One region of the Eggerthella timonensis genome, then DNA from elsewhere that is predicted to be linked to it. Evidence: predicted binding sites of a transcription regulator. Region 1 holds the regulator's gene; the other holds the start of a gene.
The links. The regulator LexA, encoded in region 1, represses DNA repair genes until DNA is damaged. The targets are predictions, from matches to a motif close to CNAACANNTGTTNG.

Region 1 (15,342 bases):
CTCGAAGCCTTCATAGAGAACGTATGCGGCGATAGCCATCTCCGGGTCGAGGCCGACCTCGGGGATGGCTTCGTCCGTTTGAAGAGCGCCGAAGCCGAGCGTCGGCAAGCGGCGCACGACATCCGCTCCACCGAGGACATCGTCATCGAGATGCTGCGCAACGCGCGCGACGCGCACGCGAAGAGCATCTTCCTCGCCGTGTCCCGCGAGGGGCAGCGTCGTCGGCTCGTCATGATCGACGACGGCGACGGCGTGCCCGCCGCCATGCACGAGCGCATCTTCGAGCCGCGCGTCACGTCCAAGCTCGACAGCATGCACATGGACAAATGGGGCGTCCACGGCCGCGGCATGGCGCTGTACTCCATCGCGGTCAACGCCGAGACGGCGCGCGTCGTCGCCTCGGACGCGGGAAAGGGCGCCGCGCTCGTCGTGGAGACCGACCTCGACCGCCTCGGCGAGAAGGCCGACCAGTCGAGCTTCCCCGTGTTCGAGCGCACCGAATCGGGGAGCATCGCCGTGCGCGGGCCGAAGAACATCCTGCGAACCGCCTGCGAGTTCGCCATCGAGTGCCGCCACGACTGTACCGTGTACCTCGGCTCGCTCACCGACATCGCGGCGACGCTCTACGCCTTCGGGCTCTCCTCGCTCACCTCGGCCATGCGCGCGTTCTGCACCGACGCCTCCGAGCTGCCGGTGGCCAAGCGCCTGTCCGTGGCCGTGGATCCCGCCGGCTTCGCCGAGGAGGCCGAGGCGCTCGGCCTGGCTCTGTCGGAGCGCTCGGCCCGCCGCATCTTGGACGGCGAGATCGCCCCGGTCGACGCGCTGGTGAACCGCGTGCGCATCGAGGGGGACCCCGAGCCGCGCCCGAGCTCTCGTCCGTCGAAAGCGCCGGCAGCCGACGCTCGCGGGCTCAAGATCGCGCCGGACGACCTGGATGCGTTCTCCCAGCGCATCGCGCGCGCGTTTTCCGAGCTTGCCCGCGACTACTACTTGGAGCCCGAGGTGAAGCCAGACGTGCGCGTGGGCAAGGACGGCGTGCGCATCCACATCCCCATCGAGAAGCTACGGTGACGAACCCGCTTGACAACAGCATAGCCGCAGGTTGCGCGCCATAGCGTTAATGAGTAGAATGGATAGAGCATAAGAATAACCTATCTCACGCACAACGGAATCCTATCGCAGCATACACAGCAAACCATACGGACTACCCAACGACAAAGGATAGGCATGCCCACTTCCGAACATAAGCCAGACGTTGGCTGCTTGAAGGTATCGTCGAAGTCGTCGCCCGCCTCCGTCGCCGGCGCCATCGCCGGCATGGTGAAGGACGGCGTGAGCGTCGAGATCCAGGCGGTGGGCGCCGGCGCGGTCAACCAGGCGGTCAAGGCCATCGCCATCTCCCGCGGCTTCCTGTCTCCCATCGGCATCGAGATCGCCTGCGTCCCCTCGTTCGCCGACATCGTCATCGACGGCGAATACCGCACCGCCATCCGCTTCACGGTGGATCCGCGCTACACGCGCGGCGTCGCTCAGCCTCTGAGCGACGATTCCCACCGCTCCGCCCCCGAGACCCGCTGAAACGAAAACGAGCTTATGCATACCCCATTCACGAACTTGACGTTCTGCATCCGCACGTTCGGATGCCAGATGAACAAGCACGATTCCGAACGCATCGCCGGCATGCTCGAAGGCCTGGGCGCGCTGGCGGTCGACGCCATCGAGGACGCCGACATCGTTGCGTTCATGACCTGCTGCGTGCGCGAAGCCGCCGACACGCGGCTGTACGGCCAGGTCGCCTCGCTCAAGAACATCCCGTTGCGTGCGGGCACGCCGCTGTCGAAGCGCATCGTCGCCGTGGGCGGCTGCATCGGCCAGCGCGACGGCGAGAAGCTCGTCGAAGAGCTGAAGCACCTCGACGTGGTGTTCGGCACGCACAACCTCGGCTCGCTGCCGCGTCTGCTCGAGGCGGCGCTCGCCGAAGGCGGCCATCAGGTGGAGGTGCTCGACGCCGCGTCGTCGTTCCCCACCGAGCTGCCCACGGCGCGCGAGCACGAGTGGGCGGCATGGCTGCCCATCACCATCGGCTGCAACAACTTCTGCTCGTATTGCATCGTGCCGTACGTGCGCGGGCGCGAGAAGTCGCGGCCGCTCGAGGATATCGTCGCCGAGGCCGAGCGCTACGTGGCCGCCGGCGTGAAGGAGATCACGCTGCTCGGCCAGAACGTGAACTCCTACGGGCGCGACCTGTACGGCTCGCCCCGCTTCGCCGCGGTGCTCGACGCCCTCGATCAGACGGGCATCGAGCGCCTTCGGTTCGCCACGAGCCATCCGAAGGACCTCAATGACGAGGTCATCGGCAAGTTCGCGACCCTGCGGTCGCTCATGCCGGCGCTTCACCTGCCCGTGCAGTCGGGCTCGGACGCCGTGCTCGCCGCGATGAACCGCCGCTACACGCGCGACCACTACCGGGGCCTCATCGCGAAGCTGCGCGACGCCGTGGGCGACATCGCGCTGTCCACCGACATCATCGTCGGGTTCCCCGGCGAGACGGCCAAGGACTTCGAGGACACGTACCGGCTCGTGGACGAGGTGGGCTACCACCAGGTGTTCACGTTCATCTACTCGAAGCGCGAGGGCACGCCGGCCGCGTCCATGGACGACGACACGCCGCGCGAGGTGATCCAGCAGCGCTTCGACCGGCTCGTGGACCTCGTGCAAAAGCGCGCCTTCGAGGCGAACCAGCAGGATCTGGGAAGCACGATCGACGTGCTGGTGGAAGGCTCGTCGAAGCGCGACGAGGGCCTGCTGGCGGGCAAGAGCCCGAAGAACCAGACCGTGCACGCGCCGGCGCCTGCGGGCACGCGCGCGGAGGACCTTGCGGGCAGCATCGTGCGCGTGCGGGTGGACGAGGCGAAGACGTGGTACCTCGCGGGCGAGGTCGTGGGCGAGCGCGATGCGGCCTCCGCACGCTGAGCCGGCCTTGACGGAGGCTTCGTTCGCGCTGGGCGCTCCCGTGGTCTGCGTCGTGGGGCCCACCGCGTCCGGCAAGACCGACCTCGCGCAGCTGCTCGCGCTCGAGCTGGGCGGGGAGGTGGTCAGCGCCGACTCCATGCAGATCTACCGCGGCATGGACATCGGCACGGGCAAGCTGCCCGCGTCCGAGCGCCTCGTGCCGCATCATGGGCTCGACCTCGTCGACCCGGGCGAGCCGTTCTCCGCCGCGCTGTTCCAAGAGTACGCGCGCGGCTGCTTCCGCGCGATCGACGCGCGTGGCAAGCGCAGCGTGCTGGCGGGGGGAACGGGCTTCTACGTGCGCGCGGCCGTCGATGCGTACGACTTCCCCGCGGGCGAGCAGGTGGGCAATCCCGTGCGCGACCGCTATCAGGCCGTGGCGCGCGAGCAAGGCGCAGAGGCGTTGTGGAAGCTGCTCGCCGCGCGGGACGAGGCGAGCGCGGCGCTCATCCCGCCCGCCGACGTCAAGCGCGTCGTGCGCGCCTTCGAGCTGCTCGAAGAGGGCACGACGTACGCCGCGCAGCGCGCCCGGCTCTCTCGGCTCCCGCAGCTCGTGCCCGCGACCTTCTTCGGCTTGGCCGTCGACCCCGATGTGCTGCGCGCGCGCATCGACGCGCGGGTGGAAGCCATGGTCGAGGCGGGACTCGTGGCCGAGGTGGAGGGGCTGCTCGCGCGCGGCTTCCGCGAAGGGGTGACGGCGCCCCAGGCCATCGGCTACAAGGAGATCGTCGACGCGATCGACGGGCGCATCTCCCTCGACGAGGCCGTCGAGCGGATCAAGCTGGCCACGCGGCGCTACGCGAAGCGGCAGCGCACGTGGTTCCGCAAGGACGCGCGCATCCGGTGGCTCGACGCGACGAAGCGCGAGCTGCCGTCACTCGCCGACGAGGCGCTTGGGCTGTTGAACGGCGACGTTGCCTGACGGTTTCCCCAGACGGAAGGGCGCATGTGGTATGATACGGAGCCACGGGCAGGGTTCTGCCGTCGAACCGTTCAAGATCGGAGCACCTATCATGCAGACAGCGCACGCGTTTCTCTAGCGGCCGACACCGCTTCCGACTGTCTTCGCGCGCCGGCGCCGATGCCCGGTGCGCTCATCTCTGCATCGAAAGGTTGCATCCATGACGGAATTCGAATCAGTCATCACGCGGGGCATGACCCCGGTTTCCGAAGATCGCCGCGAGCGCGCCGTGCTCGTCGGCGTCGACCGCCCCGGCTCCACCTGGCCTTTGGTATCGTCGCTCGCCGAGCTCGAACGTCTCGTCGACACGGCGGGCGCCGACGTGGTGGCCACCACCACGCAGAAGCTCGACGCGCCCAACCCGCGCACGTTCGTGGGCACGGGCAAGGCCGAGGAGGTGGCCGAGCTCGCGCGCGCCCACGCGGCCGACCTCGTGGTGTTCGACGACGAGCTGACGCCCTCGCAGCAAGCGAACCTCGAGAAGGCGATGGGCCGCGACGTGAAGGTCATCGACCGCACGGCGCTCATCCTCGACATCTTCGCCCTGCACGCCACCAGCAAGGAAGGGCGGCTGCAGGTGCGGCTCGCCCAGAACGAGTACCTGCTGCCGCGCCTGCGCGGCATGTGGGCGCACCTGGCCTCCAACCGCATGGGCGGCGGCGTGGGATCTCGCTTCGGCGAAGGCGAGAGCCAGCTCGAGGTCGACCGCCGCATGGTGCGCAAGCGCATCACATCGATCAAGCGCGAGCTCAAGCACCTGGCCGACGTGCGGGCCGTGCAGCGCGAGAGCCGCTACGAGAGCGGCATGTTCAAGGTGGCGCTGGCCGGCTACACGAACGCCGGGAAATCGAGCCTGCTCAACCGCCTGACGAATGCGGACGTGCTGGCCTACGACAAGCTGTTCGCCACGCTCGACTCCACCACGCGCAAGTTCGAGCTGCCCGAGGGCCGCGAGATCACCATCACCGACACGGTCGGGTTCATCCAGAAGCTGCCGACCACGCTCGTCGAGGCGTTCAAGTCGACGCTCGACGAGATCACGGGCGCCGACCTCGTGCTACACGTGGTGGACGCGTCCTCTGACGAGTACGAGGCGCAGATCGCCGCAGTGGAAGACGTGCTCGGGCAGATCCAGGCGCAGGACCTGCTGCGCGTGCTCGTGTTCAACAAGTGCGACCTGCTCGACGAAGAGCGTCTCGGCGTCCTCAAGGCGCGCCATCCGCAGGCGCAGTTCGCGTCGGCGGCGACGGGGGAGGGCGTGAGCGAGCTCGTCGAGCATATCGCCCGCGTCGCCTCGGCGCAGGACGAGCACCTCGACGTGCTGATCCCCTACAACCGGGGCGACCTCGTCTCCATCGCTCACGAGCGGTGCCGTATCCTCTCGGAGGCGCACGAGGAGGAGGGCACGCACATCGTCATGCTCGCGGGCCCTTCGTACGCCGGGCTCTTCAGGCCGTTCGCAATAGCTTAGAGTTACTCTAAGGAACGGCAAGCGCCCCCGTCGCTTCATCGAGCGACGGGGGCGCTGTTGGTTCGTCCGGCGTGCGGCGCCAGCGCTAGAGGCGACGGAATACCGCGACCACCTTGCCGGCGATGGCGCAGTCGGTGGTGATGATGGGGTCCATCGTGGAGTTCTCCGGCTGCAAGCGGATATGGTCGCTTTCCTTGAAGAAGCGCTTCACCGTGGCGCCGTCGTCGATGATGGCCACGACGATGTCGCCGTTGTTCGCGACGGGCTGCTCTTTGACCACGACGTAGTCGCCGTCGTTGATGCCTGCCTCAATCATGCTCTCGCCGCGCACGGAGAGCAGGAACGAAGGAGCGTCGCCCACGATCTCGGTGGGAAGCGACAGGGTGTCGGTGATGTTCTCCTCGGCGAGGATGGGGGAGCCGGCGGCCACGTTGCCCACGAGGGGCACGCTCACGATGTTGCTGAAGCTGGGCTGCACCACGTTGGTGGCCAGGGCGGCGTCCTCGAGCGGGTAGGTGAGCGCGATGGAGCGCGACTTGAGCGGGTCGCGCTTGATGAGGCCCTTCTCCTCGAGCGCCTTCAAGTGCACGTGCACGGTGGAAGGGGAGGAGAGGCCGAGGCTCTGGCATACCTCGCGCACGGTCGGGCCGTACCCCTTCTCTCGAATGCACTCCTCGATGCAGTCGAGCACCGCTTGCTGGCGCTTCGTCACTTTCTCGGCCATGGATCGTCCTTTCGTCGCCGCTCTATCTTCTACCGAACAAATGTATGAAATTCCTATTGACATGAACCTTTGTTCGACCTATTATATACGCGAACAAAGGTTCTACGCAAGAGCAGGAGGGCATAAAATGAAGAATTTTGAGATGAAGTACCCTGTTGAGGGAACCTCGGCCCTTCAGCCGAAGCTGGATTCGGCGCCTGCTCGACGCGCGCGCATCATCTCGTTTCCCGAGCGCCCGTCCCAAGACGGAGGCGCTGCGCGATCGAAGCACGGCAGCGCATCGTTTGCGTCCGCGCTGCGCGCAGGCACGGCGCAAGGCGTGTCGTTCGGCCGCATGCAGCGCTGGCAGGCCGTCGTCGGCGGATGCGCGTTCGGGGCGCTCGCGTTGGCCAGCCTGCTCATGGGGTTGTAACCAGCCGTTTTCCGCTCATCGTCGGCCCGTGCGGCCGTTCCCTGATCCACAGATGCTGCGTTTCTGTGGCTGCGTAGCGCCTCCGCCACCCCGGAGGCGCGTCCATTCGGGGGTTTACGCATCCTGCGCGTCGTGGTAGACTCGGCCGAGCAGCAACAAACCGCGCCGCCGCGCTTCCATGTCGGCAGGCGCTTCGCGAAGGAGACAAGGAACATGAAGCGATAACGAAAGCCCTATCATCGCCCCTTGCATGCATCAACCAGCCGCATCGGGTGCGCTTTCGTCATCGTTCTCGACTCCGCCTCGCGCTTCATCCGCTAGCTCCGATTCGCGCGGCTCCCTTTCATCGGCATCGCTGAACGCTGCGCAGAGCCATCCGTGCGCCTCTTCGACGGAGGTCGCCATGTTCATAACCGCTCACCATCTTTCCCATACGTACGAAGGCGCCGACGAACGCGCCCTCGACGACGTCTCGCTTGTGTTCGCGAACGGCTGGACGGGCATCGTCGGGCCGAACGGCGCCGGCAAGAGCACGCTCGTGCACTGCGTGTGCGGCATCCTGACGCCCGATCAAGGCAGCGTGTCGCCTCGAACGCGCGGCACGGTGTGCCGGCAATCCACCTCATCGCCCCCTGCGACGCTCGAGGAGTTCGCTTGCGACTACGGTTCCACGGCCGTCAAGCTGCGCACGCTGCTGGAAATCGAGGACGAGTGGCTCTGGTGCTACGAATCGCTGTCCCATGGCGAGCGCAAGCGCATCCAGATCGCCTGCGCACTCGCCGCAGAGCCGCAGGTGCTGGCGCTCGACGAGCCGACGAACCATCTCGACGCCCCCACGCGCGACCTCGTCGCGCAAGCGCTCGCCTCGTTCAAGGGCGTCGGCCTGCTCGTGTCGCACGATCGCGCGTTGCTCGACGAGCTCGTGCGATCGTGCGTGTTCGTCGAAGCCGGCCGGGCGACGGCCATCCCGGGCACGTACACGCAGGCGCGCCGCGAGCTCGACCTGCGCCGCGAGACCGTGCGCGCCGAGCGACGAGCTGCTCGCGACGAGCTGGCGCGCATCAAAGCCGAGAGCGTGCGGCGCGACGGGGTCGCGGCCCGTTCGGCCGCCCGCCGCTCGGCGCGGCATCTCGACCGCCACGATCACGACGGGCGGGCGAAGATCAAGCTCGCCGTCTACTCCGGGCAGGACGGCAAGGCGGGCAAGCTGTCATCGCAGATGGACAAGCGTATCGAGGCCGCAGAGAAGCGCCTCGAAGGCCTCGATGCCAAGAAGGAGCGTCGCAGCTCCTTGGAGTTGGACGCCCAGACTGCCGCGCGCAAGGTGCTCGCCCATCTTCCCGAGGGCAGCATGCCGCTCGGTGCCGGGCGCATGCTGCGCCATCCCGAGCTGTACCTCGGCAACGAGGACCGCATCGGCCTTGTCGGCAGGAACGGAGCGGGGAAGTCCACCCTGCTCAATGCCTTGATTCGTCAGGTGACGCTGGAGGAGGGGGTGGCCTATATTCCGCAGGAGACAACCGACGATGAGGTGCGCGCGTTGCTCGACGAGCTTCGGGGGCTCTCGTCGGCCGAACGAGGGCGCATGCTCTCCATCGTGGCGCGGCTCGAGTCGCCCCCGGCGCGCGTGCTCGACGGCGAGGAGCTCAGCCCGGGCGAGGTGCGCAAGCTCATGATCGCGCGCAGCCTGCTCTCCTCGCCGCACCTCATCGTCATGGACGAGCCGACGAACCACCTGGACATTCGCTCGATCGAGGCCCTGCAGGACGTGCTCGGCGATTGCGCGTGCGCGCTTGTGCTCGTGTCGCACGACGAGCGATTCCTCGACGCCCTCGTGGACGAGCGCTGGTCGTTCGAGGTCGAGCGAGCGGAAGGGGAGGTCGGACTGGGGGATACGTATGTGCGCGTAGCCTGGTAGAAGCGGCGTGCGGGGATCGTGCAGGTTTTTTGCGCGAATCCGACATGTTGATTGAACCACTATATATTGTATGTTAGGCTGAACCCAAAATCGACAAAGGAGCAAGTATGCGTTGTCCTTCCTGCGGCAATCCAGAGTCGAAAGTGGTCGACTCGAGGCCTTCCGAGGACGGCACGGCCATTCGCCGCCGCCGCGAATGCCTCGAATGCGGGCGTCGTTTCACCACCTACGAGCGTCTGGGCGACAACCCGCTCATCGTCATCAAAGCCGACGGCTCGTCGGAAGCCTACGACCGCCAGAAGCTCATGCGCGGCCTGCTCAACGCCGCCGCCAAGCGGCCCATCGGGCCCGAGCAGATCGCCTCGCTCATCGACAGCATCGAAGCCGAGCTGCGCAACGCCTCGAAGAGCGAGATCGGGTCGAAGGATCTGGGCGACATGGTGCTCGTGCGACTCGCCAAGCTCGACGACGTCGCCTACGTGCGCTTCGCGAGCGTGTACAAGGACTTCCGCAACGTCGAGGAGTTCGCCGCCGCGTTGGAGGGATTGCGCTAGCATGGAGCATGTTTCGGTACCTTTGCAGCAGCTCGATGCCGAGCTGCCCGTTCCCGCGTACGCCTATGCGGGCGATGCCGGCGTCGACTTGCGCGCCACCTGCGACGACACGATGCAGCCTTTCGAGCGCAAACTGGTTCCGTGCGGCATCGCCGTGGCCATCCCGCGCGGCTACGCGGGGTTCGTGCTGCCGCGCAGCGGTCTTGCCATCAAGCACGGCGTATCGCTGGTCAATGCGCCCGGACTGATCGACAGCAACTACCGCGGCGAGATCCAGGCCATTCTGGTGAACCTGGATCCGCAGAACACGTTCGAGATCAAACGGGGCGATCGCATTGCGCAGCTCGTCATCATGCGCGTGCCCGACGCCGCGTTCGACGTGTGCGGGGAGCTGCCGGAGACGGAGCGCGGCGCTGGCGGGTTCGGCAGCAGCGGCGTGAGCCTGTAGATCCGTGCCGTTTCAACTCGCTTAGAGTTACTCTAAGCAGGAAGGGAGGGGATGACGATGGATGCGAGCGAGCATGGCGGAAGCGCTCGGAGCACGTTGCCGTGCTTCGGCATCAGCGAAGTCGCCGACATGACGGGCATCTCCGCCTTCACGATCCGCTATTACGACAAATGCGGCTTTTTTCCCGAGCTGGCACGCGATGCGCGCGGCGTTCGCACGTTCTCGCGATCCGATGTGGCGCAGCTGTACTTCGTCGACGCGCTGCGAAAAAGCGGCCTGTCCATCGAAGGCATCCAGTACTACGTGAAGCTGCAGCGACGCGGCGCCTCGACGCGAGACGAGCGGCTGGCCATCGTGCGAGCCCAGGAGACGGTGCTCGAATACCAACGCGCCGAACTCGACGAGAGCTTGAAGCGCCTGCATGCCGCAGGTGTGGAATTGTCGACGGATTGAGGCCTGCGATGACCTTCATGGTATAGTACTCGCCAGTTCGGTTGAAAAAGCACGTTTTCCATGACCTAGGACTCGTCCGAAGGCAAGATAGGGCCTTAGAACGGCTCTCAGGGCTTTGTTTATAAAACCCCAGGTCAGAAGCTGTGAAATTTCGATAAACAAGGAAGATGCATGACAGACAACGAACATAGGCCTCCCGAACCGCCTCCAGGGCACGATCCGGGGCGCCAGCCGACGCTCAACGGTGCTCCGGCTCCATCGTCGAACATGAACGACCTGCGAGAGCTGAAGAAGGCTCAAACCATGGTCATGGTGGCCAGCGTCGCCGGTCCCGTGTCGCTGTTCATCGGCGGCGTGCTGCTCAGCGGTGTCGGGCTCGTGTGCGCCATCGTCGCGTTCCGGAAGCTGGGCAAGCTCATCGCGAAGCATACGGACGTGTCGGTTCTCGCGCAGCGCCTCAAGCGTTCGGCGATCGTCGGCATGGCCGTTTGTGGTGTCGCGTTCGCGCTCAACGCGATCTCGTTCTATTTGATGATGCCCGTCGTGCTCGAGATGATGGAAAGCGGCGATTACGCGGGCGCCATGACGGACGCCGGCATGGGCGCCGCAGGCTCGAATTCCACGTGGGGATAACGCATCGTCGTAAAACGCATAAAACGCCGCAGGATATGCAACGATCCTGCGGCGTTTCCGTATGCCGTAAACTTCACGACCAGCAAAAACACTCTCAGCTGCCTTGTGAGCTCCAGTTTTATTGATAATATGTCTTATGTAAACTTAAGCAGATTTTCCATAGAAGCGCGACTTCCGGTTGATTGCGATGGGTATGCTCTAGCGGTTTCCTCTGCTAGGATGGTCTTTGTCGCTCCCGTAACGACAATGGACGGATCGGATCTGCGAAACATCATGGACTTCGTTGGCAGGATGAAAGGGCTCAAAAGGGACGTTCCTGCGATCTTTCTCGCTTTGAAGGACCGGGAAACGCCGATTGCAGCGAAAGCGCTCGCCGCCGTGACGGTAGGCTACGCCCTCTCGCCCATCGACTTGATCCCGGATTTCATCCCCCTGTTGGGGTATTTGGACGATGTGATCCTGCTCCCTGCGATGGTCGCTCTGACGATAAAGCTCGTCCCTTCGCCCGTGCTCGAACGCTGTCGGCGAGATGCGGAAAGCATTTGGGAGAACGGGAAGCCCAGAAAATGGTACTACGCTCTTCCCATCGTGCTCGTGTGGGTGCTCGTCATCGTGCTCGTCTGCCGCGCGTTGTTCGGCCTTTGATCCGTGTATGAGCGCTTTCAGGCGAAGGCGTCCGTCTTTCTGTTAAACCGCCGTTGGCATGTGTCCGGTCAGGCTGTCTCGTGAATGGGGCTCGCAGCGGGAAGCTTCCGGCCGACGCCGCGAATGAGACATTGACCCCGTCCCTTCGTCTCCTTTCTAAGCACCACCCCATACTTCGCTGCTCTCGCACGATCTCCTCGTAGCCTTGACGTGCTAGCTACTATGCACTACTATATAGCGGTAGGTAGTGACACTTACTAGTAAGGCGGCGAGCGATGTGGAACACTTGACGGAGATGCTGAAGGGCGTATTGGAGGGATGCGTGCTCGAGATCATCGGACGCGAGGAGACGTACGGGTACGAGATCACGCGCCGTTTGAACGAGCTGGGCTTCGCCGACGTCGTGGAGGGCACGGTGTACGCCATCCTCGTGCGGCTCGAGAAGAACGGGCTCGTGAACACCGATAAGAAACCGTCCACGATGGGGCCGCCGCGCAAGTTCTACACCTTGAACGATGCGGGACGCGAAGAGCTGGCGCGCTTCTGGACCAAGTGGGAGTTCGTCTCGTCGAAAATCAACGAATTGAAGGAGCGCTGACATGGGAAACCTGTCGCACTATATCAACCCTGCGCAAATCATCAGGGACAAGCGGGAGTACCGGGCTCTGGTGGCGCGCGTGAACGCCCTGCCCGAGGACTACCGCTACGCCTATCGCAAGATACAGGATTACATGTGGAAGTTCGCATCCGGCGGCGGCTTGGACATGGTGGCGCTTCAGGCGGACCTGCTCGAACTGTTCGAAGAGGGCGCGTACGCGGGCAAGGGCGTGCTCGACATCACCGGCGAAGACGTCGCGGCGTTCAGCGACGAGCTGCTGGCGAACGCGGCCACCTACCTTGCCAAATGGCGCGAGGACCTCAACAGCGACATCAGGAAGAAGCTGGGGTCGAAGCGCTCCGATTCGAAAAACTGACACGCTGGGCTATCCGTTTGCCAACGAGCCTCTGACGAACGGGATCCGCGCATGCCTTCAAGCCCTCGCGCCGATACGATGGCTGCGAGGTGATTATATGAGCGTACTGACATATCAGGATTGGCGCGACACGTGCGACACCGAGCACATGCTGTTGCAGATGATGGGCAAAGTGAAGCTTGAATCGATGGATCCCCAGCCCGAGTGGAAGCAGGTGGTGCTCGACGCGGACGCGGACGGGTTCACGACCGGCCTCATCCCGGCGGGCGCCGACGGGTTCGAGGTCAGGCTGAGCATCGCGGATGCGGAAATGAGCGCTGAGACCACGGCGGGCGATCGAGCGCGGTTCCCCATCAAGGGCCGAGCCTCGGTGAGCGAGCTGTACGGCCGTTTCACCGCCATGCTCGAGAACATCGGCCACCCCGTGGCCATCAACCCGGTCCCGCAGGAAATGTACACCGACGTCCCGTTCGACCGGCAGCACAGCGCGCACGAGTTCGACGAGAAGGCCGCCCAGCGCTCCTTCCGCCAGTTCCTGTTCGCACGCGGCGCCCTGAGCGGCTTCGCGGCCCCTTTCCGCGGCAAGAAGATCCCGCCGTCGCTGTTCTGGGGCACCTTCGACATGACGACGGTGCTGTTCTCGGGCAAGCCGTGCCCCTTCGAGCGCACCGCCTCCCTCGTGGAGCGCATCGCATTCGACGAGCAGTTCGTGGAGTGCGGATTCTGGCCCGGCGACGACGTCGTGAACGACCCGTCCTTCTTCGTGCTCGCCTACCCGTTCCTCGAGGAAGGGTCGTCGGAGGACGCGGGCGTGAAGGAGGCGTTCTACGACGCCGAGAACGCCGAGTACTTCCTGCGGCTCGAGGACGCGCTGCGCTACGACGACCCCGAAGCCGCGGTCCGTCGCTTCTGCGCCTCCGCCTTCGACAGCATCATGCGCCGTCAGGAGTGGGAGCGGCGCGACTGGTTCACCGAGCCGCTGCTGAACGCCTGACCCTTCCCTTCCCCGCTGCTCGCATGCACGATCCGCGCGCTTTCCGCCCGCTTAGAGTAACTCTAAGCGGGCGGTTCCCTATCGACGGAGCCATCCTCTCCGAAGGCCATGCCCTCCTTGACGAGGTCGATCACCTCCTGTTTCGAGTGCACGCCCAGCTTGGCGTACAGCGACTTCGTATAGCTTTTCACCGTGTTGCGCGACAGGAACAGCGTCTTCTCGACGTATGCGGCGTCGCGTCCTTGCGCGAGCAGCTTGAGGAGCTCCGTCTCGCGCTTCGTCAGGCCGTGCGCGCGCGCCAGCTCGTCGCAGGCGAGCAGCTGCAGATCGGTGCGAGCGCGCACGTAGCGTCTGATGAGCTCGTCTCGCTTGCGGATGGCGTGCTCGGCGGCGCGCTTCTCGCGCGTGCGCAGCAGCCAGATGGCCATCATGATGAGGTACAGCAGCGCGAAGGACACGATGGTCGTCTGGGCGAAGGCGAAGCGGCTGTCCACGGCCACGGCCGATGCGGCCAGCGCCCCGAGCACCACGCCGGGGCGCGGGAAGGCGAACACGAACGCGGCTCCCGCCAGCAGCTTCGCGCGATCGCCGCGCAGCGCCTTGATGACGAGCGTGTAGGAGATGAGCAGCGCGACCTCCCACCCCATGTGCGTCAGCACGACGAGGGCGATGCTGTACGCGCCCGGCAAGAACGGCAGGAACAGCAGTCCCGTGGCGATGACGGCGAGCGTCGCGTTGAGCATCGTCGCGTAGCGACGGCCGTCGAAGCGCACGTACAGCAAAAACCCGGCGTCCGCCACGATGCCGGCGGCGAGCGAGGCGAGGCCGGGCACGTCCGAGGCCCCGGGGTTCGCCGACGCCACGACGTCGAGCACTCCGTAGACGATCGACAGCAAAAACACGTAGGCCAAGGGCGCGGCCAGCTTCGCAAAGGGGCGTCCTTCGGCGCGCGCATCGTCCCGTTGGTCGGCGGGCGCGCCGTCCGGGTCGTTCGCCGACGGCTTCGGCAGCGCGAGCAGCGCCGAGGAAACGAGCACGAGCAGCGCGCAGGCGGCGATCAGGGCAGGCGGCGATACGGTGTCGAGCGCGAGCACGACCGGCGCGCTGACGGCAGAAGCGAGCCCGAGCGCGTAGGCGTAGCGCTCCCCTGCAAGCTCGCCTGCCCGCACGAACCACCGCGGCACGAGCAGGCCCGCTCCGAGCCCGGCCGGGATCCCGGCCGCGTAGCACAGCGCCGCCGATCCGGCGGGGAAGGCGGCGGCTAGAAGCGCGAGGGCTGCGGCGTAGCACGATGTGCCGACGACGACGGTAGCCGCCCCGCGTCCCCTTCCCCGCCGCGCAGCGAGCCAGGAGAGAGCGGCCCCCGCGCACAGGGCGCCGTTGAGCACGGCGAGGTACGCGAGCGGGTCGGCCTGGGGCACGTCGGAGATCCAGTCGCTGTAGAAGAACACGATGGCAACGACGTACAGGCAGGTGAACCCGAGGGTGACGATGCCCGTTTCGTGCCGGCGCGCGAAGGAGGATGCGTTCGATTCGTTCATGGTGCCATGATACCCGATATCGCCGGGATGGACGTAACGCGCCCGAGGCCTTATGCTGGTACGGAGGCGAACCAGGAAGGGGAAACGATGAAATCCATCAAGACGATCATGGCGGCCTGCCTGGCCGCAGCCGTGCTGAGCTTCGGCGCGCTGTCGCTCGTCGGCTGCGGCCCGAGCGCCGAGGAGGTGGTGCGCCAGGGAGTATCCGACGAGCTCGAGCGCTTGAAGACCCACGACGCAGCGCTGCTCGACGAGCTGGCGGCCGACAGCGGGGCCGACCAGCTGGCCGTGTACGGCATCGACGCGCAGACGTTCATAGCCGCCTACCTCGACGGCTTCGACTACCGCATCGACGAGGTGAAGGTCGAGGACGACAGCGCCACGGCCACGGTGGTGCTCACCTGCAAGAAGTTCGACGCGTTCACCCAGGCGCTGACGGAGGCCACGGCGGCGCTCGCCGAGGACGAGGAGACGGCCGCGCTCGGCGCCGACGAGCTCAACGCGAAGATCGGCCAGGTGGTGCTCGAGGTGCTCGCAGGCGTCGAGCCCACCGAGTCGAGCCCGGTGGAGCTGCCGTTCACGCGCACGGACAACGTATGGAG
Region 2 (15,342 bases), 1.1 Mb from region 1:
CACACGCGTCCCACGTCTTTCTCCGCGTCGCCGAAGCGTCCGAGCGGGATGGCCTTCATGTTCTTCTCGTACATCTCGGGTTCGCGCTCACGCCACTCTTCGAGCGCTTTCGTCATGACGATGGGGCACACGATGTTCACGTTGATGTTGTCGGGGCCCCATTCCGAGGCTGCCACGCGGCTCATGCCGCGAATGCCCTCTTTCGCCGCCGCGTAGGAGCTTTGCCCCGGGTTTCCACCGATGCCCGCGCCCGACGCGAAGTTGATGACGGAACCTGCCGACTCCTTGAGGTAGGGGTAGGCATGCTTCATGTAGAAGAACGTCGCGTACAGACCCGATTGCACGGCCAGATCGAAGTCCTCTTTAGAATGCTGCACGAGCGTCAAACCCGAGGCCGACGCCTGCGCGTTGTTGATCAGCACGTCGATGCGTCCTCCGAAATGCGCGGCACCCGCCTCGACGGCAGCCTGCACCTCGTCCTCGACCGCGCCGTTGGCAAGGTACGTGAACACCTCGGAGCCGAAGTCGCGCTCAAGCTCCTCCTTCGCCGCTTCCATGCCGCCAGGGAACAGATCGGTGAGGATGAACTTCGCGCCCTCGGTCGCGAACGCTCGCTCGATACCGCGCGCGATGCCGCCACCGCCGCCGGTGATCAGCACCACCTTGTCCTTCAAACCCATGTCCATGCTCGACTCCTTCGATTCGACTGCATCGTCTGGGACGTATGGTATCGCGGGCCGACGCGCGCACGAGTTCATGCTCCGAGAGCTCAAAGACGTGTTCGGCCAGCGGCCTCGCACCTCGAAACGTCCACATCCAGCGGCGCGGTTCGCACGACGAACGGCCAGACGCCGCTCGCAGGCGTCGTGCCAGGAAGCAGCCGCTACGACCTTCGGGCGCTGCCGTACGCGGCGTTCTTGCGGTTGCCGTAGGCGCTGCCCTTGCGCGCGCTCTTCTTGAGGTCCTTCAACACGTCGTCCTCGCTGCCGCCCTCCACCTGCACGCGCAGCTTGACCACCTGGTCGCGCAGGCGCGCGGCCTCCTCGAAGTCCATGTTCTTGGACGCAGAGGCCATGTCGTCTTCCATGGATTGGATGATGCGCAGCACTTCCTCGCGCGAGAGCTCGGCCAGCTCCTTGTTCACCTGCTCGGCCGTAGTGGAGCCCATCTCGTCGGTGACGTAGCTCATGATGTCGTTGATGGCCTTGCGGATGGTCTGCGGCTCGATGCCGTGCTCCTCGTTGTACTGCATCTGGATGGCGCGGCGACGCTTCGTCTCGTCGATGGCCAGCGCCATGGAGTCCGTCATCTTGTCGGCATACATGATCACCTGGCCCGACACGTTGCGGGCCGCACGGCCGATCGTCTGGATAAGCGAGCGGTGGTTGCGCAGGAAGCCCTCCTTGTCGGCGTCGAGGATGGCAACGAGGGACACCTCCGGCAGGTCCAAGCCCTCGCGCAGCAGGTTGATGCCCACGAGCACGTCGAACTCGCCGCGGCGCAGGTCGCGCAAGATCTCCACGCGCTCGAGCGTGGCGATGTCGGAGTGCATGTAGCGTGCTTTCACGCCCTGATCCAGCAGGTGGTCGGTGAGGTCTTCCGCCATCTTCTTCGTGAGCGTGGTGATGAGCACGCGCTCGTTGCGCGCAGCGCGCTCCTTCGACTCGTCGATGATGTCGTCGATCTGCGATGCCGAGCCGCGCACGATGATCTCGGGGTCCAGCAGGCCGGTCGGTCGGATGATCTGCTCCACCTGCTGCTGCGACACCTTCTGCTCGTAGTCGCCCGGCGTGGCCGACACGTACACGAACTGAGGGATGCGGTCCTCGAACTCGTCGAAGCGCAGCGGGCGGTTGTCCAGGCAGCTGGGCAGACGGAACCCGTGCTCCGCCAGCGTGATCTTGCGCGAGCGGTCGCCTTCGTGCATGCCGCGGATCTGCGGAACCGTCACGTGGCTCTCGTCGATGATGCAGAAGAAATCCTTCGGGAAGTAGTCGATCAGCGTGTAGGGCGGCTCGCCCGGCTCGCGGCCGTCCATATGGCGCGAGTAGTTCTCGATGCCGGAGCAGAAGTTCATCGTCTCCAGCATTTCGAGGTCGTAGTTCACGCGCATCTCGAGGCGCTGCGCTTCCAGCAGCTTGCCTTCCTCCTTGAACTGCTGCAAGCGCTCGCGCAGCTCGTCGCGAATGGTACCGAGCGCGCGGTCCATCTTGGGGCGCGCGGTCACGTAGTGCGAGGCGGGCCAGATGGGCAGCGCCTCGAACTCGTTGAGCACTTCGCCCGTCACGTTGTCGATCTCGGTGATGGACTCGATCTCGTCGCCCCAGAACTCGATGCGGATGGGATGGTCGGCATACGGCGGGAACACGTCGAGCGCATCGCCGCGCACGCGGAACGTGCCGCGCTTCTGCTCGTAGTCGTTGCGATCGTATTGGATGTCGATGAGCTCGTGGATGACCTGGTCGCGATCCATGTCCTTCTGCTTGTCCACGAACACGGCCATGCCGGCGTAGTCCATCGGCGAGCCGATGCCGTAGATGCACGACACCGATGCCACTACGATGCAGTCGCGTCGCGACAACAGGGCCGAGGTGGCCGCATGGCGAAGCTTCTCCACCTCTTCGTTGATGGACGCGTCCTTCTCGATGAACGTGTCGGACGAGGGCACGTACGCCTCGGGCTGGTAGTAGTCGTAGTACGAAACGAAGTACACCACGGCGTTGTCGGGGAAGAACTCCTTGAGCTCGCTTGCCAGCTGCGCCGCGAGCGTCTTGTTCGGCGCCATGACGAGCGTGGGCTTCTGTACGGCCTCGATGGTCTTCGCCATGGTGAACGTCTTGCCGGAGCCGGTCACGCCAAGCAATGTCTGGTAGCGCAGGCCGTCCTTGATGCCCTGTGCCAGCTTCTCGATGGCCTGCGGCTGATCGCCCGCCGGCTCGTACGGCGAGATCGCCTTGAACGGCGTTGCGGCGAGGCGAACTTCGGGCAGCTTGCCCTCCATCTCGATGCCTTCGATATTGGAAAGATGAGCCATGCTGCTCCTTCCGAACAAACAGCGTAGCGCCGACACGTCGGGCTGCGCAACGAAAAATCTCATAAGAGAACCAGTGTAGCACAGCACCTTTGATATGAACATATGTTCGTTAGTAAATGGTTACGGAGCAGGGGGCAATCCGCATCGGAAACCCTCCTCCCCGCCTCCCCGCCCCGGCCGCGACACCATGCCGACGGCGCCGGTTCGTTCGATCCACTGGCTTGGAGAAAGAACGAACGCGTTTCTTCCCGCTTCTCTCTTAAAGGCATCGAATTCGATGCCTTTGAATCGCGGGTTGTGAAGGCTTTCCCGCAAACCTAGGAATTCGACTACATCACGGTTTCGCAACCAGTTCTGTATCGTGGTTTTCGGCGCCGACGATCGGTAGCGAGCGATATCGGTAAGCGACACGTAGTCTTCATATTCTGCGTGCGTTATGAGAGAAATCGCCAGTCCTCGCGCTTGTATCGTCTCATGACCGGACATAACAGCATGCACCCCTCTGAGGCGTTCCGAAATCTGAGAGGGTCCTGCGGATCCTGCAAGCATGATGCGGGCGGCGCGGAACATCCGTCGCCTCGATGGGCATCCGACCGAGCGACGCGATCGGCAAGCGCTTGCACTGGCTCTTTTTGCTTTCTGATAGTATATCACACCGTAGCAAACATTTGTTCGTAAATATTGGAAAACAATGCGGATTTGCAGCACGCAGCGACACTGAAGCAGTGATATACTCTGTCGCCGTTGACGAGGGAATGCGAGGCGAGGGCCCCGCTTGCGACAGAAGGGCCGATCGTGACCAACGTGCTGAAGAATCTTCCCGGGCTTGCGGTGTGCGCGGCCATCGCCGTGCCGTGCTGGTTCATCGGGCAGCTGTTCCCCATCATCGGCGGGCCCGTATTCGCCATCCTGGCGGGCATGGCCATCGCCGTGTTCTGGAAACAGCCCACGCGCGGCCCCGTGCAGACGGGCATCGCCTTCACCGGCAAGAAGGTGCTGCAGGCCGCCGTCGTGCTGCTGGGTTTCGGGCTGAACCTCGCGCAGATCGCGCAGGTGGGCATGATGTCGCTGCCCATCATCGGCTCCACCATCGCAACCGCGCTCATCACGGCGTTCGTGCTGCACAAGGTGCTGCACATGCCCTCCGAGATCTCAACGCTCATCGGCGTCGGATCGTCCATCTGCGGGGGCTCGGCCATCGCGGCCACCGCCCCCGTCATCAAGGCGCACGACCGCGACGTGGCCCAGGCCATCTCGGTCATCTTCCTGTTCAACGTGCTGGCCGCCCTCATCTTCCCGTCGCTCGGAGTGGCGCTGGGCATGTCCAACGAGGGCTTCGGCCTGTTCGCCGGCACCGCCGTGAACGATACGTCCTCGGTGACGGCCGCCGCCGCGGCATGGGACGGCATGCATCCGGGATCCAATGCGCTCGACCAGGCCACTATCGTGAAGCTCACCCGTACGCTGGCCATCATCCCCATCACGCTCGTGCTGGGCATCTGGGTGGCGCGCCGCGAAAGCCATGATCCCGCCGCGCTGGAGGCGCAGGAGCACAGCGTGGTCAAGCCCGCCGGCAAGCTCGGCGGCTTCAGCCTGCGTCGTGCGCTGCCCGTGTTCATCGTGCTGTTTTTGGCTGCATCCGTCATCACCACCGTCGCCGTTGCGGCGGGCGTCGATGTCGCGCTGTTCGAGCCGCTCAAGACGCTGTCGAAGTTCTTCATCGTAATGGCCATGGCCGCTATCGGCCTGAACACCGACATCGTGCATCTCGTGAAGTCGGGCGGCAAGCCCATCCTCATGGGCCTCTGCTGCTGGATCGCCATTGCCGCCGTCAGCCTCGGCATGCAGCACGTCCTCGGCCTCTGGTAAGCCGCCGACGAGCACAGTCAAGCGTCGGCAAGGAAAAGGGCCCCAGTTCTGAACCGAACCGGGGCCCTTCGTGTGCGGCGCGACGACCCTTACAGGTCCTTCGAATACTCGCCCCACCAGGCGAGCACCTTGTTGCGCATCTCATCGGGAGTGCCGTCGTTGTTGAACACCACGTCGGACGCCTCGATGCGGTCGGCGTCGGTGATCTGCTGGGCGATGCGGCGACGCACGTCGGTCTCATCCCAACCGCTCTTCACGGCGCGCTCGATGCGCAGGTCGATGGGCGCCAATACGGCGATCACCACGTCGGCATCGTAGGCGAGCGACGTCTGGCGGTTCTTGAACACCGAGTGCTCCACCACGACGGCCTTGTGGCCCTCGGCCTCCAACTCGGCCACGCGGTCGGTGAACGCCTCTTCGATGCGCGGCAGCGTGATGCGGTTGAGCTTGCGCGTTTCCGCAGGGCTCACGAACGCCTTGGCGGCCAGGGCGCGGCGGTCGATCTCCCCGTCGGCTCCCAGAATGTCCTCGCCGAACGTCTCGACGAGCTCGGTTTTCACCGTGTCCCACATGAGGACGTCGTGGCCCACCTGGTCGAGATCGATATTCGGCAAGCCCTGCTCGACGAGCACCTTGCGGGCCGTGGACTTGCCGGCTCCCATGCCGCCGATGATGAACAGCTTCTTCATGCGTGCACTACCTCCTCAATCATGCCGCCTCCCAATACGGTGTCGCCGTCGTAGAGGACGGCGTATTGGCCCGGCGCCGTGGTTGGCTGCGGACTCCGCAGCGCGAGCGATACGCGCTGGTTGTCTTCCGGCTCTATGATACACGCACAGGGACGGCTCCGGTAGCGAAGTTTCACCATCGCGTCGTACGGATCGCCGAGCGTTGGATACGCCTGCCAGTTCATGGCGCCCACCACCACCCGGTCGATGAGCGTGTCGTCGGCGAATCCCACCACGAGCTCGCCGGTCGAAGGACGCTTCTCCACCACGTAGTACGGCTCGGGCCCGGCTACGCCGATGCCCTTGCGCTGCCCCACCGTGTAGTTCGACAGCCCCTCGTGACGGCCGAGCACCTCACCCGCACGGTCCACGATGTTCCCGGGCGCGTCCTCAACCCCCCTCGCGCGCAGAAACGGCCGGTAGTCGCCCTCGATGAAGCAGTTGTCTTGGCTTTCCGCCTTCTCGGCCACCGCAAGGCCCAAATCGGCCGCGATCACGCGCACCTCCGCCTTCGTCATGGCGCCGAGCGGCAGCACGAGGCGCGCCAGCTGCTCCTGGCTCAGCAGCGACAGCATGTAGCTTTGGTCCTTGCGGGCGTCGAGCGCCGTTTTCACCACGAACCTGCCCGAATCGGCCAAGCGGGCGATGCGCGCGTAATGGCCGGTGGCGACGCGCTCGCATCCGCATTCGTCGGCGACGCGCAGCAGCGCGGGCATTTTGCAGCGCGCGTTGCAGCCCACGCAGGGACTCGGCGTGAGCCCTGCGGCGTACGAGGAGACGAAGGGCCCCACCACGCAGCGCTCGAAATCGTCGACGCACGTCGGCACCGCATGGGGAATGCCCAGCTGGGAGCATACGGTCGCCGCATCGGCCACCGCGCGCTCGGTGGCGGCGTTGTCGCGGAACCGGCAGGTGACGCCCACCACCTCGTACCCGGCGCGCATGAGCAGCGCCGCCGACACCGCGCTGTCCACCCCGCCGCTCATCCCGAGCGCGATGCGCCCGTTTCCTCGATCGCTCGACACGAAGCACGTCCTTTCTCGTTACGGAGCCTCCAGTATAGAGGATGCGACGGCCCCGGGAAGGCACGGCTCGCGGCGCGGAACCAGACTCATACGAAGATCTGATTTTCAATATTTCGTGGAAACACCCTTCTTCACGGTACGTTGCCGCTGCGGAGCCATCTTGTTGTGCAAACATTGCTATACTGAAAAACTTGCGCGTCATGCGCTTATATAGGTTACGCAGGAGGGTCACGGAAGCATATGTCGGGGACGAAATCACGCTACATTCCCGCGCTCGATGGTTTGCGCGCATTCGCCGTTCTCGCCGTCATCGCCTACCATCTGGGCATGCAATGGGCTCCGGGCGGGCTCTTGGGCGTCACGGTGTTCTTCGTGCTTTCAGGCTACCTGATCACCAGTTTGCTGCTCATCGAATGGGACAACACCGACACCATCAACCTGCCGCAATTCTGGCTGCGCCGCGTGCGCCGGCTCATGCCCGCCATCGTGCTGGTCATCGTATGCACGGCCGCACTGTGCACCCTGCTCGACCACAGCCTGCTCACAAAGCTGCGCGAAGACATGTGGGCCGCGCTGCTGTGGGTGACGAACTGGTGGTACATCTTCCAAGACGTATCGTACTTCGACGCGCTGGGCGCCCCATCGCCGCTCACCCACTTCTGGTCGCTCGCCATCGAGGAGCAGTTCTACCTCGTCTGGCCCGTCGTGCTGCTCGTCGCCCATAAGATGGGCGCGAAGCGCACCACCATGCGCAACGCAACCCTCGCGGTGGCTCTGCTGTCCGCGCTCGAGATGGCGTTGTTGTACAACCCGCTCGACGATCCGAGCCGCGTGTACTACGGCACCGACACCCGCGCCTTCTCGCTGCTCATCGGCGCGTGGCTCGCGTTCGTATGGCCGTCGCACCTGTTGGGCGCGCAGAAGAGCGTGCACCTCACGAAGCAGGTGCGCACCATTCTCGACGGCGTCGGGATCGTCGCGCTCGTCGCGCTGCTGGGCCTCATCGTGTTCGTGGACGGCTTCTCGCCGTTCCTCTACCGCGGCGGCATCCTGCTGGCCTCCATCCTCACCGCCATCGTCATCGCGGTGATGGTGCATCCTGCCAGTCTCCTCGGGCGCATCGCCGGGGCGAAGCCGCTCGTATGGATCGGCCTGCGTTCGTACGGCATCTATCTGTGGCACTTCCCGTTGTTCCTGCTCATGAACCCGCGCAATTTCACAGGCGAGACGCCGTGGTGGATGTACCTCGTGCAGGTGGCCGTCGTGTTCGCCTGCGCCGCGTTTTCGTACCGCTTCGTCGAGAACCCGCTGCGCAAGGGAGCCATCGGCACGTTCGTGAAGGGAGTGCGCGAGCACACCATCGACCTGCGGGACTGGATGACGCGCCATGCGTTGCTGTACGGCGCGGGCGCGCTCGTCACGGCGGTGGCCGTCGTAGGCCTCATCGTCGTGCCTCCCACCTCGGCCATCGGCGCTGCCGACTTGCTGAAGGACGAGCAGGCCCATACCTCGCAGATGCCGGAGCTGCCCGTCGACGACACGGCGGCCGAGCAGCCCAAGCTCGACGTGCTCATGATCGGCGACTCGGTCTCGGTTCGCGCCATCCCGCAGTTCGAAGAAGCGTTCCCCTACGGCGCCCTCGACGCCGCCGTGAACCGCCAGCTCTATGCAGGCCGGGAGACGTTCGACTTCTACGACGACCAGAACATCGTAGGCGGCGTGGTGGTGTTCGCGCTCGGCACGAACGGCGCGGCGAGCGACGAGCAGCTCGACGAGCTCATCGCAGCGGCCGGCCCCGACCGCCAAGTGTTCTTCGTGAACACGCGCAGCCCTCAGTCGTGGGTCGGGCAGACCAACGGAGCCATGTTCGACGCAGCGGATCGCTACGAAAACGTGCACGTGATCGACTGGTACACGGCCAGCGCCGACCACGACGAGTACTTCGATGGCGACGGCACGCACCTCACCGAAGAGGGCGCGCAGGCCTACATCGGGCTCATCCACGATGCCGTGGAGCCGCTGCTGCCCGAACATGCCGAGAACGACGAGACCGCCGTGGTGAAGTCGCCGCTCGAGCTGGCCGCCGACGGCGCGCAGAAAGCCGCGTCCGATGCCGTGCACGCCCTCGCTGCGCGCGCGGCAAGCGGCCTGGCCCCCCAGCCGCAGCAGTAGCGCACCCGCAAAGCTAGCGCATCGAATCCCTGAACGCAAAGAGGGCCGGTCTTGCGACCGGCCCTCCTATTCATGCATGGTATTGAAGCTGGACGTTACTCCGCAGCCTCGGGAGCGGCAGCTTCCTCGGCGGGGGCGTCGGCCTTCTCGACCTTCTTCTTGGCCGGCTTCTCCTCAACCTGGATGGACTCGTCCACTTCGATCTCGAAGCCCAGGTCGGCCGCGGCGGCCTTCATGGACAGGGAGATGCGGCGACGCTCGGGGTTGATCTCCATGACCTTCACCTTCACCTCGTCGCCGGCCTTCACGACCTGAGCCGGGGTGTCGATGTGGCGCATGGCCATCTCGGAAATGTGCACGAGGCCCTCGATGGACTGGCCGAGCTCGATGAACGCGCCGAACGGCACGATCTTCGTCACCTTGCCGTCGACGATGGTGCCCACCGGGTAGCTCTCGACGAGCTTGACCCACGGATCCTCCGTCGTCTGCTTGAGGCCGAGCGAGATGCGCTCACGCTGCAGATCGACGTCCAGAACCTCGACCTCGACCTCGTCGCCCACCTTGACGACCTCGGACGGATGGTTGACGTGGTTCCAAGACAGCTCGGAGATGTGCACCAGGCCGTCGATGCCGCCGAGGTCGACGAACGCGCCGAAGTCGACGATCGAGGAGACGGTGCCCTTGAGGCGCATGCCCTTCGAGAGCTTCGCGAGGATCTCGGCACGCTCGTTCTTGCGGCCTTCCTCGAGCAGCACGCGGCGAGACAGCACGACGTTGTTGCGGTTGCGGTCCATCTCGATGACGCGGGCTTCGATCTCGGTGCCCAGGTACATGTCGAGGTCCTTGACGCGACGGAGGTCGACCAGCGACGCCGGCAGGAAGCCGCGCAGGCCGATGTCGAGGATGAGGCCGCCCTTGACGACTTCGATAACCTCGCCCGTGACCACTTCGCCGGCCTTGAACTTCTCTTCGACGCGAATCCAAGCACGCTCGTACTCGGCACGCTTCTTGGAGAGGATCAGGCGACCGTCCTTGTCCTCCTTCTGGAGCACGAGGGCTTCGATCTTCTCGCCCAGCTCGACGATGTCGGACGGATCGGCATCCTTGCGGATGGACAGCTCGCGCGACGGGATGACGCCCTCGCTCTTGAAGCCGATGTCGACGAGCACCTCGTCGTGCTCGATCTTGACGACCGTGCCGTCGACCAGATCGCCCTCGTCGAACTCGGTCAGCGTGCCGTCGATCATCGCGTTCATCTGCTCATCGGAGATGTCTTCGAAGTCGATGACGGACGTGTTTTTGATGTCGGTCAAAACGGACCCCTTTCAATTCCTACCAATCGGGGACCCTTCGTCATGATTACTTGCTACTTCACCATGTTCGCTTGTGCAAGAAACTTGCCCGTGCAGCGGTGTAACAAACATGTCTCGGGGGCCTACATTACAATGCGCTTACAGCTTGTGCGTTATAAGCCATAGTAGTATAGCACAGAGGCCCCGGAGGTCCGCGCTCTTTTTAACGAACCCTCACGATAATTCCGATCTCCGCTGAGCTGCGAGAGCGCGCGGTCAATATACGCACATGCACGCTTTTGACAACTAAAACGACCCTATTTGCTTGCGAACGATTGACAAAAGCGTGCATGTGCGAAGAAGCTCCGTCGGGAAATCCCCGAGCCTCCCCCTCTGCCGGGTCAGCATGCAGAACCGGCCTGTCGACCGGGGTCCAGCAGCCCAGAAAAAAGCGCGCCGAAGATGGCGCGCTTGGCATTGCGGGCGAACAGGCTGACGGACTACCCCTTCGCCTGGCACTCCGCGCATACGCCGTCGAAGATGATCTCGTGGTGCTCGATGGTGAAGCCGTGGGCGTCGGACACGTACGACGCGATGTCGTGCTGGTAGGGCATATCGATGTCGAACACGCCGCCGCACACGCGGCACTTCGCATGGTAATGCGGCTTGTTGAGGAAATCGTAGCGGTCGGCGCCGTTGGGAACCTCCACGCGCAGCACCTCGCCGCGGTTCGCCAGCACCCCGAGGTTGCGGTACACCGTGGCGCGCGAGATGTTGGGATGACGCTCGCGCACCACCTCGTACACGTCGGCCGAGGTCGGATGGTTATGCAGCGACTGCACCGCCTCCAAGACGAGCGCTCGCTGAATGGTGTTGCGCGTCGTCGCGCGCTCTGCAGTTTCCGTAGCCATGAGCATCCTGTCGTTCGCATATCTAACCATACTGTTGATTAATTAGGATTATATATCATTAGCATGAAATGGCAAGGTACCGCGTCGAACGGCACCTTGCCTCCCGCGAACGTCCACATCCCCCGCCCTGCCCGCGTCCAAACGCACGACACGCGGGAGAAGGAGGCCTCAGGCCAGCCCCCCCCTTACAGCGCTTCCGAACCGCGCTCGCCGGTACGTATGCGGACGACGTCCTCCACCGGGAAGATGAAGATCTTGCCGTCTCCCACCTCGCCGGTGCGCGCCGTGGCGCGGATGAGGTCGACGAGCGGGCCCGCCTCCGCGTCGTCCACTACGAGCTCGAACTTCACCTTGGGAATCATGTTCAGCATGATCTCGGTGCCGCGGTAGTGCTCCTTCCACCCATGCTGCTTGCCGCAGCCTTGCACCTGCGAGATGGTCATGCCCGACACCTGCGCGGCGAACAGCGCTTCTTTGAGCGGCTCGAGCTTCTCGGGTCGCACGATAGCCGTGATCTTCTTCATGCTCGCTCCTTTCCTAGTCGAGGCCCACGTAGGCCGGGTACGCGCTCTCGCCGTGAGCCGCCACGTCGAGGCCCTGCGCTTCCTCGGCCTCGCTCACGCGCAGGCTGCCCTTGAAGCATGCCTTCACGACGAAGCCCAGCACCACGTCGAGCACGCCCACGAACACGACCGTCACGAGGATGCCGAGCACCTGAGCGCCCAGCAACGCGGGATCACCCGTGTAGAAAAGGCCGCCGCGATCGGTCCACGAAAGCTCGGGCACGCAGAACAGTCCGGTGAGAACGCCGCCCGCGATGCCGCCGATCGCATGGATGCCGAAGGCGTCGAGCGCGTCGTCGTAGCCGAGCTTCCGCTTGAGGAGCGACACGGCGAAGTAGCACACGGGCGACACGACGAGGCCCATGACCACCGCAGCCCACGGCTCCACGAAGCCCGCCGCCGGCGTGATGACCACGAGGCCGGCCACCAGCCCCGTCGCCGCGCCCACGAGCGTGGGCTTGCCCGCGCGCGCACGCTCGGTGAGCATCCACGACACGAGCCCTGCGCCCGACGCCACCACGGTGTTCACCAGCGCGAGCGCCGCCACGCCGTCGGGGGCGAACTCGGAGCCCGCATTGAAGCCGAACCAGCCGAACCACAAAAGCGTGGCGCCCAACGCGACGAACGGCACGTTGTGGGGACGGTAACTCACCAGGCCGAACCCGCGCCGCTTGCCTGCGATCAGGCAAAGGATGAGGCCCGTGAGGCCGGACGAGATGTGCACCACGTCGCCGCCCGCGAAATCGAGCGCTCCGATGGTGTCGCCCACGAGGCTGCCCTCGCCGCCCCATACCATGTGCGCGAGCGGCGGGTACACCACCACGGTCCACACGGCCACGAACGCGCACACCGCGCCGAACTTCACGCGACCGGCCACCGCACCCGTGATGATGGCCGTGGTGATCATGCAGAACGCCAGCTGAAACACCACGTCGGCCATCGCGGGATACGCGCCGTGACTCAGCGCTTCGGGCGCCTCGCTCGTGATGTCGATCACGAGCCCTTGCAGGCCTATCTGATCGAAGCCCCCGAAGAACGGAATCGAGCCGTCGCCACCGTACGCGAACGACCAGCCGCACACCGTCCACGTGATGCCGACGATGCCGAGCACCGCAAACGACATGATCATCGTGCTCACGACGTTCTTACGGCGGCTCAAGCCCCCGTAGAAGAACGCCAGACCCGGCGTCATCAGCAGGACGAGCATCGCGCAAACGATCATGAAGCCCGTCGACCCTGTGTCAAACATATGCATCTACCTCCTTGAAAATCGCACGTCCCATCGGTTACGCTTCGATGATCCCATGCTTTGACCTGGTGTTGAGTCACATCTGCCACTGTTAACACGCCGGGAAACGTCTTGTAACAAACACGAAGCGGCCGCGTTACAATAAGGAAACACGCACGACCGCCCCACCCGCGAAAGGTTGCCTTCCATGAGCATCGCATTCGACGCCGTTCGAACCGCCGACGATCGACAGCGCCTCGCCGCGCTGGCCGACGAGATCTGGCACGAGTACTGGCCCGCCCTCATCGGCGACGCGCAAACCGACTACATGGTGGAGAACTTTCAAAGCCTCGGCGCCATCGAGCGCGACCTGCGCGAGCACGCCTACGAGTACTGGTTCCTGCGCGCCGAGGACGACGGGCGCATCGTGGGGTACACGGGGGGCCGCGCGGAGCCCGAGACGAACCGCTACTTCATCTCGAAGGTGTACCTGCGGGCCGAGGAACGCGGCAAGGGCTTCGCCTCGCAGGCCATCGCCTTCTACGAGCGGCTGTGCCACGAGCGCGGCCTCGAAGCGATGTACCTCACGGTGAACAAGCACAACGACCTCGGCATCCGCGCCTACCTCGGCAAGGGATTCGAAACCATCGACGCTGTGGAAACCGACATCGGCAACGGCTTCGTCATGGACGACTTCATCATGGAGAAACGGCTCGCGCGCTAGCGCATGCTTGCCAGTCCCTTGCGCCGACGATACCTTCACGCAGAGACTCCCGCGGCGAAGAGACGTAGCACCGTGCAAGCCCCGGATGAGGACGGGCTTCTTCAACCCTTGGTTTAACCGCCTGATCAGGTCGAACCGCACTCGCCAAGCGGTGTATGATCGACGAACCCGCTCAATATTCGTGAAAGGTGCAGTCGTATGGGAAAGTTCGTGATCAGGACCACCGACGCAGGATGCCACTTCGTGCTGAAGGCCGACAACGGCGAGGTCATCGCCACATCGCAGGTGTACACGACGAAGGAATCTTGCAAGAAAGGCATCGAGAGCGTCAAGAAGAACGCCCCTGAAGCAACCGTGGTGGAAGAGGACTAAAAGACAGAATGTCCCAAATGGGGACTGTCCCCATTTGGGACCTTTAGAACAGCATCAGGAACAGGTGCGTGAAGGCGAAGGCCAGGAGGCCGCAACCGGGGAACGTGAGTATCCAGGTGAGCACCATCCTGCCGGCCAGACCCCACTTCACCGTGCGGATGCTCTTCTCGGCACCCACTCCCATGATGGCGGTGGTCTTCGTGTGGGTGGTGGATACGGGCATGCCGGTGAACGTGGCCAGGCCGATGCAGAAGCAGGCCGACAGGCACGCGGCGAAGCCCTGGTACTGCTCCATCTTCACCATGTTCATGCCCACGGACTTGATGATCTTCTTGCCGCCCACGGCCGTGCCCAGCGCCATCGTGGCCGACACGAGGATGATCAGCCAGAACGGGAACTCCACGTTCGAGTCCACCGCGCCGCTCATGCCGATCATGATGCCCAGCATACACAGCGACAAAAACTTCTGGCCGTCCTGTGCGCCGTGGAGCACGGCCACGCCCGCGCCCGAGATGATCTGCGCCCACTTGAAGAACGAGTTCGCCTTCGCGCGGCTGAGATGCCAGCACAGCTTCTTGATGAGCCGGGTGAACAGCCATCCGGTGCCGAATCCCAAAAACGTGGAGATGACCAGGCCGTAAATGACCTTCATCCACTCGTCGCCGTTCACGCCCGCCAGGCCGCCCTGCAGGGCGATGGCAGCTCCGGTGATGCCGGCGATGAGCGAATGGCTCTGCGACGTGGGGATGCCGAAGTACCATGCCGCCACGCCCCACACGATGATGGCTACCATGGCGGCGGCCAGCGCGATGAGCGCCGCGTGGTTATCGCCGCCGAAATCGACCATCTTGAAGATGGTCAGCGCCACGGCCGACGACACAGCGGTGATGGCAGCGAGACCCACGAAGTTGCAGACCGCCGCCATCGCGATGGCAGGACCCGGCCTCATGGCCTTCGTCCCCACCACGGTGGCGATCGCGTTAGGAGCGTCGGTCGCGCCGTTCACCACGGTCGCGCCGAGCGTCAGAACAACGATGAGGGCGAGTACCGGATCGCCCATGAGCGCCCCGACGAACGCCCCTAAATCATAGCTCATGCCGGTTTCCTCCACACCCGATCGCTCAAGACAAAGCACTCGGAGAAATGATAGTGATGAAATGTCAGGATTGGGCAACGAAAAGATCAAGTTTAGGTAAAATCGCTCGTCGCACGCCCGAAAGCATCCGGCTGAATGTAAAGAAAAGCGCCGCCCGCGCGGTGCGGGCGGCGCTGGAAGGTCGAGCAGAATGCAGCCTCAGCGAGCGAGACGCTGCTCTACGGCATCGGCAATGCCTTCCGCATCAAGGCCGAGGTCGTGCAGCAGCTGGTTCGAGGAGCCTTGGGGCACGAACGTATCGGGAATGCCCAGCGTCAGCGCCGAGACG

Region 2: the regulator LexA is predicted to act here: its motif matches at 3,130-3,143, upstream of uvrB (excinuclease ABC subunit UvrB).

What each region holds. Positions count from the first base shown of each region.
Region 1 covers NZ_FXXA01000002.1:2,509,286-2,524,627, reverse strand. Annotated here, with positions in the region: gene C1A15_RS10540 (ATP-binding protein) at 1-1,071, shown strand, start outside; gene C1A15_RS10535 (stage V sporulation protein S) at 1,228-1,578, shown strand; gene miaB (tRNA (N6-isopentenyl adenosine(37)-C2)-methylthiotransferase MiaB) at 1,594-2,973, shown strand; gene miaA (tRNA (adenosine(37)-N6)-dimethylallyltransferase MiaA) at 2,981-3,934, shown strand; gene hflX (GTPase HflX) at 4,134-5,444, shown strand; gene lexA (transcriptional repressor LexA) at 5,530-6,168, opposite strand; gene C1A15_RS10510 (hypothetical protein) at 6,311-6,580, shown strand; gene C1A15_RS10505 (ATP-binding cassette domain-containing protein) at 6,984-8,498, shown strand; gene nrdR (transcriptional regulator NrdR) at 8,606-9,052, shown strand; gene dut (dUTP diphosphatase) at 9,054-9,500, shown strand; gene C1A15_RS10490 (MerR family transcriptional regulator) at 9,558-9,953, shown strand; gene C1A15_RS10485 (hypothetical protein) at 10,125-10,586, shown strand; gene C1A15_RS10480 (YkvA family protein) at 10,716-11,231, shown strand; gene C1A15_RS10475 (PadR family transcriptional regulator) at 11,509-11,829, shown strand; gene C1A15_RS10470 (DUF1048 domain-containing protein) at 11,831-12,205, shown strand; gene C1A15_RS10465 (DUF5996 family protein) at 12,303-13,199, shown strand; gene C1A15_RS10460 (helix-turn-helix transcriptional regulator) at 13,262-14,740, opposite strand; gene C1A15_RS10455 (hypothetical protein) at 14,828-15,342, shown strand, end outside.
Region 2 covers NZ_FXXA01000002.1:3,622,337-3,637,678, forward strand. Annotated here, with positions in the region: gene C1A15_RS15525 (12alpha-hydroxysteroid dehydrogenase) at 1-686, opposite strand, end outside; gene uvrB (excinuclease ABC subunit UvrB) at 884-3,034, opposite strand; gene C1A15_RS15535 (YeiH family protein) at 3,830-4,903, shown strand; gene coaE (dephospho-CoA kinase) at 4,993-5,592, opposite strand; gene mnmA (tRNA 2-thiouridine(34) synthase MnmA) at 5,589-6,656, opposite strand; gene C1A15_RS15550 (acyltransferase family protein) at 6,897-8,828, shown strand; gene rpsA (30S ribosomal protein S1) at 8,924-10,141, opposite strand; gene C1A15_RS15560 (Fur family transcriptional regulator) at 10,621-11,031, opposite strand; gene C1A15_RS15565 (P-II family nitrogen regulator) at 11,217-11,555, opposite strand; gene C1A15_RS15570 (ammonium transporter) at 11,569-12,849, opposite strand; gene C1A15_RS15575 (GNAT family N-acetyltransferase) at 13,031-13,546, shown strand; gene C1A15_RS15580 (YegP family protein) at 13,745-13,918, shown strand; gene C1A15_RS15585 (inorganic phosphate transporter) at 13,962-15,014, opposite strand; gene dxs (1-deoxy-D-xylulose-5-phosphate synthase) at 15,213-15,342, opposite strand, start outside.